One region of the Paraglaciecola sp. G1-13 genome, then DNA from elsewhere that is predicted to be linked to it. Evidence: predicted binding sites of a transcription regulator. Region 1 holds the regulator's gene; the other holds the start of a gene.
The links. The regulator ArgR, encoded in region 1, controls arginine synthesis, uptake and breakdown. The targets are predictions, from matches to a motif close to ANTGAATANNTATTCANT.
Positions count from the first base shown of each region.

Region 2: gltA (citrate synthase) is a predicted target of ArgR. The motif match lies at 1,628-1,645, and genes of this name have one in related genera.

Region 1 is NZ_CM147903.1:178,661-183,093, reverse strand. It holds gene AC0L6N_RS00765 (hypothetical protein) at 1-334, shown strand, start outside; gene AC0L6N_RS00760 (DUF2726 domain-containing protein) at 472-1,077, shown strand; gene mdh (malate dehydrogenase) at 1,174-2,109, opposite strand; gene argR (transcriptional regulator ArgR) at 2,275-2,739, shown strand; gene AC0L6N_RS00745 (endonuclease/exonuclease/phosphatase family protein) at 2,830-4,005, opposite strand; gene AC0L6N_RS00740 (TonB-dependent receptor) at 4,075-4,433, opposite strand, start outside.
Region 2 is NZ_CM147903.1:1,648,373-1,652,805, reverse strand. It holds gene sdhA (succinate dehydrogenase flavoprotein subunit) at 1-636, opposite strand, end outside; gene sdhD (succinate dehydrogenase, hydrophobic membrane anchor protein) at 637-984, opposite strand; gene sdhC (succinate dehydrogenase, cytochrome b556 subunit) at 978-1,352, opposite strand; gene gltA (citrate synthase) at 1,765-3,045, shown strand; gene AC0L6N_RS06975 (phosphohexomutase domain-containing protein) at 3,138-4,433, opposite strand, start outside.

The DNA of each region.
Region 1 (4,433 bases):
ATATTCGGGCGTCCTAAGCGCACAAAACCACGCTCTAAGCGTTGACAGTGGTGCCCCAACGACTTGCCCCGCGGCTTTTCATGGGATTGATATACCAACAGACGCCAGTGCTTGTCTGTTATTTGCCGACGCGCTTCCAGCATCATTAACCTACCATAGCAAACAGACCTCCAATGAGCTTCTCGCGTTTTTCCGACAGCGTCTAGATGGGCCAATCTCTCAACGTTTATCCCAAAATCGCATTCTTATACGCCTGCAAAACGACCACAAAATTATTGTTATTTCCCCAGATGGAGCAGGCAGCCAAGTAGATATACTTATCAACTCTAAATAAATGGGGATTGATAAATGGGGATTAAAAGCCCCTGCTATTAAAACGGACAGACCTCTGGCACTCTCTTTGCAATATCTCCTATAGACATCAACACAGGCGGAAACTGTCAAAAATTTGGCAGGCCCATAGGAGCAGGTATGGAATTGGCAATTATCTTAATGATGATATTGATTGTGGTGGCAATCGGTGCAGTGAAATTAAATGAACCCAGCTTAACCTTCCCGTTTAAAAAGAAGACTAATTTATTTACTCCTGTAGAGCGCAGCTTTCTGGCTCTTATCGATGAGGCTGTGGGCAACCAATTTAGAGTAATGTGCCGAGTTAAACTGTCTGATGTGGTCGCCACAAGGGAAAGCACCAGCAAGAAAGCAGGCAAAAGTGCGTTGAGTCGTACGAGCGGCCGCCATTTAGATTTTGTTTTATGCTCAAAAGCCGATATGTCACCTGTGGTGGCTATAGACTTAGTGCATGCCACACAAAACGGCAAAGACGGTTATAAACGCCAACGCGATTGGTTTGTCAGCGGCGCACTAGATGCGGCTCGTATTCCCCATGTGCGCATTAAAGTGCGCTCAGGGTATACCGCGCATGATATACGCCAGTGCATTGATGCCAAATTAGCGTCAGTGCGTATTGCCTCAAAAAGCACCCCATTAGTTGCCGGCACTGCAGGTCAAGTTAAAGATCCTAACATCGCCACACGCCCGACTAAGCCCTTAGGACAAGACCCTATGGCCGCTTAATCCTAGAGAGCATTGCGATTAGGCAGTATTGATTTGCTGAATAGCAGATATAAAAAAACCAGCATCTGCTGGTTTTTTCGATTCTAGGAAAATGAATTAGTTATTAACGAATTCAACACCAAGTTTAATGTCGCCACGTAAACCTTCAAGCATAGACTCTTTTGCTTTTTGCTCGAAGTCACTTAGATCACCGTAAGGTAGAATTTCTTCTACGCCATTCTTGCCCAAACGAACTGGGTGTGAGAAGAATTGTGCGTCATCACTGTTGGTTTCAACATAGGTGTATTCAACTACATTTTCACCGCGCATTGCAGATACAAGCGACAAACAGAAACGAGCAGCGGCTTGGCCCATTGATAAGGTAGCTGATCCGCCGCCTGCCTTAGCTTCAACCACTTCTGTACCTGCATTTTGGATACGAGTCGTCAAACTAGCAACTTCTTCATCAGTAAACTCAACACCTTCCACCTGAGAAAGCAGAGGAAGAATAGTGGTACCGGAATGGCCACCGATAACAGGAACATGCACGTTGGCAGGGTTCAAGTCACGTAAATTGCCCACAAACGTTTCAGCACGAATAACATCTAGTGTTGTTACACCGAATAATTTGTTCTTGTTGTATACACCCTTAGCCTTCAACGCTTCTGCAGCAATTGCCACAGTGGTGTTAACCGGGTTAGTGATGATGCATAAACAAGCTTCTGGGCAATTGTCCGCAACACTGTCAACTAGGTTTCTAACGATACCAGCGTTGATGTTGAACAAATCAGAACGGTCCATACCCGGCTTACGTGGAACACCAGCAGGAATAAGAACAATGTCACTGCCTGTTAACGCTTTAGCTAGGTCGTCTTTACCAAAACCTTCAACTTTTACGTCAGTAGGGATATGACTTAAATCAACCGCAACACCAGGTACGACAGGGGCTACGTCGTAAAGGGCTAGCTCTGTACCAGCTGGCAATTGAGTTTTTAACAACAATGATAATGCTTGGCCTATACCGCCAGCTGCACCTAATACCGCTACTTTCATAATTCTCTCCTGTGGAATGCTAATCAATTCGCGAACGAAACACTAATGCAAGACCCGCGAAAAAACAAATAAATGCTGAGCTGAAAATGTTCGAATTTGGATGTGAGGGCAAATTGCTTAAGTTCAAGTACTAAGGCAAAATAGCCACTATAAATAGAGGAATATATGGCTACTCATAAGCAAGAAGAACTCATCAAGGCATTTAAGGATATCTTAAAGGCCGAAAACTTTGGCTCTCAAGGGGATATTGTCGACGCACTCAAAACGCAAAACTTCGACAATATCAGTCAATCCAAAGTATCCCGTATGCTCAGTAAGTTCGGTGCAGTGCGAACGCGTAATGCCAGAGGAGACATGGTCTATTGTTTACCTCCAGAGCTAGGCATGCCTACGGCTCGCAGCCCGCTTCGTCAATTAGTGTTAGATATAGTGCACAACAATGTGATGATCATCATCCGCACAAGTCCAGGAGCGGCGCAGCTCATTGCTAGATTGTTAGATTCCTTAAGTCAAAAAGATGGCGTTTTAGGCACAATTGCGGGCGATGATACGATTTTTATTGCTCCGTCTGATATCAACCAAATTGAAGAAATCCGCATGCGTGTCGAAGCGTTATTCGAAAATGTATGACGCGGCATGTTGCCTGAACACACTAGAGCCTGTACACACACTAGGACTGTACAGGCTCATCACTAACGTTTAGAACGCCGTTGAGCGCTATTACTCAGTAACGTCTACATCTACCCACACCAAGCGATGATCGGATGATGCCTGGCGATTTTGGATCAATCGATAGCTAGCCTGATCAGATGTTGGCCAAAATACGCCACTGGCGCTTACCTCACCCAGCTTCTTACTAGGAAGAACATAATCAGCCCGCATACGCCAAAAAGCGGTATGAGAAGCTCCCAGAGCGTTTTCAGGGCTATGCACTGCGCCGCCTGCACTCATAGGAATATTGTGGCTATTCACCTTTGAATTTTTAAGCAATGAGCCAATGCCGTCTTTGTGACCATCACCTTCTTCAGCAGAGGCATTCAAGTCACCCAAGACGACAAAATGCTCACTTCTTAGTCCGCCCCTTTGCTGTTTATCATCATAAATATAATCAGCGCCCTTACCACCCGATATGTAATCAGTCCAAAAACGGATCTCATCGTGGTTTCGCTTTCCATTTCGGTTTTCCGGGCCATCAAAAACCGGCGGTGTAGGGTGGCTTGCTAGAACATGAACTAGCTTATCATCGATGCTGATGGGTACATCCCAATGGGACTTAGACGACAACCTAAATATGGATTTTGCTTGGGGCGTGTACCAATCTACGCCGCCTTCAGTTTTTACGCTGTTAAGCAGCCCGTTAGGCATATCCTTCCACAAGAAGTGCTGAAACGTTCTTATTTTCTCGCGTTTAATGGGAAAACGGCTGAGCAAAACCATGCCGTATTGCCCTGGATACAAACCAAAGGCAAAGGTATCGCCACCATTGTCAGTGGACGTTCCATTATGGTTAAGGTCGACCCCAGAAGGAACGCCCGTATTCACAGGTGCGGTGTAGTAATAAGGGTAATCAATGCTCTGGTTGCCTTGTTGAGAGACGGACAAATAGTGATTGATGAATGCCTTTACACCCTTGTCATCATCTGAGGTGTAATCAAACTCGTTCAGTAAGATAATATCAGGGCGCACACGCTGAATAATCTCAGCAATATTCTTGATCTGTTGATTGTCACCGCTATTCAAGTTTTCAAACAGCTCCTGGCCGGTCGGTGTTACTCCTTTAGGTAAGTAATTACTCGCCTCCATACTCACATTAAACGTCGCTATCCGCACTGTTTTCGCTTCCGACACTAAAGACACTCCAGCAAATAAAAACAATAACCCCAAAAATTTGTACATTTTTACATCCTTAACACCAATAAAAAAGCCGGCTACAAGAGCCGGCTTTCAATCATAATCATTTAATGATTAGAATTTGTAGTTAACACCTACTCTGACTTCCCAAAGTGAGGCGTCTGCAACGCGCGTCTGTCCTGATGGAACGATGAACGAGTTATATACATATTGACCAGCATCGTTAATTGAAGCATCAACCACCGATTGTTGACGTGGGAATGACGCTTCTTTTAAGACTCCCCAATCATCGTTCAATAAGTTACCAAGGTTTTCGATAACCACAAAAGCATTCCCTTTGTGACCTTCATAGAAACCGGCGAATTCTTGATTGATTTTAAGGTCGAATTTAACCCACCAATCACTGTTTACGCTATTTCGCTCCATAATTTCACCGCGAGTTAAACCTTCGGCATCGATAAAGGCGTTAAATG
Region 2 (4,433 bases), 1.5 Mb from region 1:
AGTAGAAGCGAATATACGCCCTGCTCCACCGGTTGCTAACACAACCGCTTTTGATTTAAAGAAAACCACTTCACCGCTTTCGATATCAATTGCGGTACATCCAACAACGTCACCATCTTGGTTTTTAACTAAATCAAGGGCATACCATTCACTGAACACTTTGGTTTTGTTTTTTACGTTTTGTTGATACAACAAATGCAAAAGCGCATGGCCAGTTCGGTCAGCTGCGGCTGCAGTGCGTGCACCCTGTTCGCCACCAAAGTTCTGAGATTGACCGCCGAAAGGACGTTGGTAAATTTTACCGTTTTCGAAACGAGAAAAAGGCAAACCCATGTTTTCCATTTCGATAATGGCTTCAGGGCCTGTTTTACACATGTATTCAATGGCATCTTGATCGCCAATATAGTCTGACCCTTTTACGGTGTCGTACATGTGCCATTCCCAGTTATCTTCGTGGGAGTTACCCAGTGCTACCGTAATACCACCTTGGGCAGATACTGTGTGTGAACGTGTTGGAAATACTTTAGATAGTAATGCGCAAGATTTTCCTGATTCAGAAATCTGCAATGCTGCGCGCATGCCTGCACCACCGGCACCAATTACTACCGCATCGAACTCGTGAACTGGAATACTCATTTATAGACCCCACAAAACAAATAAACCTACAGCAACATAGACAAACGCCACTAGGTTAATAAAAAATTGCACAACAGCGCGAAGGGCTGTTGATTTGACGTAATCGGTTAGCACTTGCCAAAAACCAATTCTAATGTGCAGCATCACAGACACTAACGCTGCAAAAGTGAATACTTTCATGCCTAAAGAAGAAAACAACTCGTGCCAGATTTCATAGGTCACTGTTGGGGTGCTAAGGAAAAACCACAGCATGTATAAAGTAAACGCAGTCATGATGATGGCAGTGGCACGCACAGTAACGTAATCCTGAACGCCGTCACGCTTAAAGTTAGCTTGGTTAGTTAGCATAATAAAACTCCTACAACGACAGTCAGAACAATCCATAAACCGATAACGATTTTCGCACTGATATTCCCTGACTCAAGTTCTTCCCAGTAACCCATGTCCATCACTAAATGGCGCAGACCGCCAAGAATGTGGTAGGTGAGCGCTGAAATGGTACCGATAGCGATTATTTTACCGATAACTCCCGACATCTGTTCTTGCACAAATGCAAAACCGTCTGGAGAAGATACAGATTCCGCCCAAGCCCAGATCACAAACAACAACGCAAAAAACATTGCGACGCCGGTAATGCGATGAAGGATAGAAGTTATAGCTGCAGGGGGAAAACTGATTGTGTTTAATTGTAAATTAACTGGTCTCTGCTTTTTCACGTTTTGATGCCTGTTTTACCCGTAGGTTGTCTAGTCATTGTTTGGTAATGTGTTGCACCTTACCAATCGCTTAAAGATACATGTGTCCTACCGCCTAGATTGTTGCCATATTGTAAACAAGTTGTTGCTTTTATTATTCATGTTAACAAGAGCTAGACGACAGGCACGAGTATATCCAGCGACGCCAATAAATACAATTGTTGTTCGTTATTAACGGTTTATAATCAAGCATAAATTATATGCATAATTAGAATGAATATTCAGGGTAGAATGAGGGTGAATAATTATTAAGCGAAAATGGTTTTAAATTGACTTATGGCGTCAACCTGAGTACAAATAGCGCCAATTTTTCCCGATAATCATCATAAAATGCGGTTTATCGCAAACAGAACATTTCTGAGGAGAGCAATACATGGCAGACAATAAAGCCACTTTGAAAGCAGGTGATGTAGAGGTCGAACTTCCGATTCTATCTGGTACTGCAGGGCATGATGTAATCGATGTACGTACGTTGGGAGCCAGCGGTTATTTCACTTTCGATCCGGGCTTTATGGCGACAGGTTCATGTGAGTCGTCAATCACATACATAGACGGCGCAAAAGGTATTTTGCTCCATCGCGGCTACTCAATTGAAGATTTAGCACGCGACGCTGACTACATTGAAGTATGTTACATGTTGTTACATGACAAGACGCCAACGACTGAAGAGTATCGCGAATTTAAAGACACCATCACGCGTCATACCTTGGTTCACGATCAGGTTAATAACTTCTTCCGTGGATTCCGCCGTGATGCTCACCCTATGGCGATGTTGTGCGGTACAGTTGGCGCAATGGCTTCGTTCTATCACGATGATTTAGACATTTCAGACGCAGATCAACGACTACGCAGTGCGTATCGTTTAGTCGCTAAAATGCCGACTTTGGTCGCCATGTGTTACAAGTACAATATTGGTCAACCATTTGTCTATCCACGTAACGATTTGTCATACGCTGAAAACTTCTTAAATATGATGTTCTCTGTGCCGGCTGAAGATTACAAAATCAGCCCTGTGGTAGCTCGCGCAGTAGACAGAATCTTTACATTGCACGCAGACCATGAGCAAAACGCGTCTACGTCTACCGTACGTTTAGCGGGTTCATCAGGCGCTAACCCTTATGCATGTATTGCCGCTGGTGTTGCATCATTATGGGGACCTGCTCACGGTGGTGCCAACGAAGCTTGCTTGAACATGTTGCAAGAAATTGGTTCAGTGGATCGCATTCCTGAATTTATCGACCGCGCAAAAGATAAGAACGATCCTTTCCGCTTAATGGGCTTTGGTCACCGTGTTTACAAAAACTTTGACCCTCGTGCAACCGTTATGCGTGAAAGCTGTCACGAAGTATTGGCTGAATTAAACATTGACGATCCATTGTTGAATGTTGCCATGGAGCTAGAGCGTATTGCCCTTAGCGACCCATACTTCGCTGAGAAGAAATTGTTCCCGAACGTAGATTTTTACTCTGGCATTATTCTTAAAGCAATTGGTATTCCAACGAATATGTTTACCTGTATTTTTGCTTTAGCAAGAACGGTAGGTTGGGTATCTCACTGGCATGAAATGTTGAGCCAGCCAGGTCAGAAAATCGGCCGTCCTCGTCAACTATACACTGGCGAAGCACAACGTAAATACAACAAAATCGACAAATAATGTTGATAATTGAATAAAAAATAGCGCCAATTGGCGCTATTTTTTTATGTGGCTTTAGGCAATAACGTCGTCACTGCCTATTATTTTTAATGCTATTTCAATATGTCTAATAACTCTTTTGTTTTAGCTTGCATAAGTGGTATGTCACCTCGTGACTCCACATTGAGTCTTACAACGGGTTCCGTATTAGACTTACGCAAATTAAAGCGCCATTTATCAAACTCTAAACCAATGCCATCGGTGTAATCCACTACAGTTGCTTTACTTTCGTAAGCCTGCAAAATTTCCGCGATAGATGCATCTGGGTTTTCTAACGTAGAATTAATTTCACCTGATGATGGGAACGCAGCAATCCGTTGGGCGACCATTTCTGATAAAGGTTTATTTTGTAAACACAGTAGTTCAGCGACCAATAACCAAGGGATCATACCTGAGTCACAGTAAGCGAAATCACGGAAATAGTGATGAGCACTCATCTCTCCGCCATATACTGCATCGTCTGCACGCATACGCTCTTTGATGAATGCGTGGCCTGTTTTACTCTTAATCGGCACACCACCTGCATTTTTCACGATGTCTTCGGTATTCCAATACACCCTGGGATCATAAATAATTTTGGCCCCCGGGTCTTTTTCTAAAAAGGCTTGCGCTAACAAACCAACGATGTAATACCCTTCGACGAACTCACCTTTTTCATCGAATAAAAAACAACGGTCAAAGTCACCATCCCATGCTATTCCCATATTTGCCTTATTCTGGATAACTGCATTTGCAGTATCCGCGCGGCTCTCTGGTAACAAAGGATTAGGTATACCGTTTGGAAAATGTCCATCAGGTTGGTGATGAATTTTTATAAATTCGATGGGCACACCTTTTTGTAGAAAGGCAGATTCTATTGCATCCAAAGCTTTACCTGCTGCCCCATTGCCCGCATTTACCACCAATTTAAGGGGTGAGAAATTATTAACGTTTACATAGCTTTGCATATGTTCAACATAAGCATCCATGATAGAGATGACGTTATATTGACCACTTGCTTGTAACTTTTCAGGCGCAACACTACATTTTCCCTGAATGAATTCATCGTCAGTAACAAACGCTGTTGAATATTGCTTAAGACCAGTCTCTACTTCGCTTTCACTGAAACTTTCAGCTAAGGCTTGTACTGCGAACAACCCCGTATCTCCGCTAACTGGGCGTGAGCCCTCTTTTACAAGCTTCATTCCGTTGTAATCTATGGGGTTGTGACTCGCCGTCACTTCTACGCCGCCATCAACACCAAGATGTTTGGTGGCAAAATAAATTTCCTCGGTGCCCGTCATGCCTAAATCGCTGACCGAGGCTCCACCATCAATCAAGCCGGCAGACAATGCGAGTTTCAATGGCTC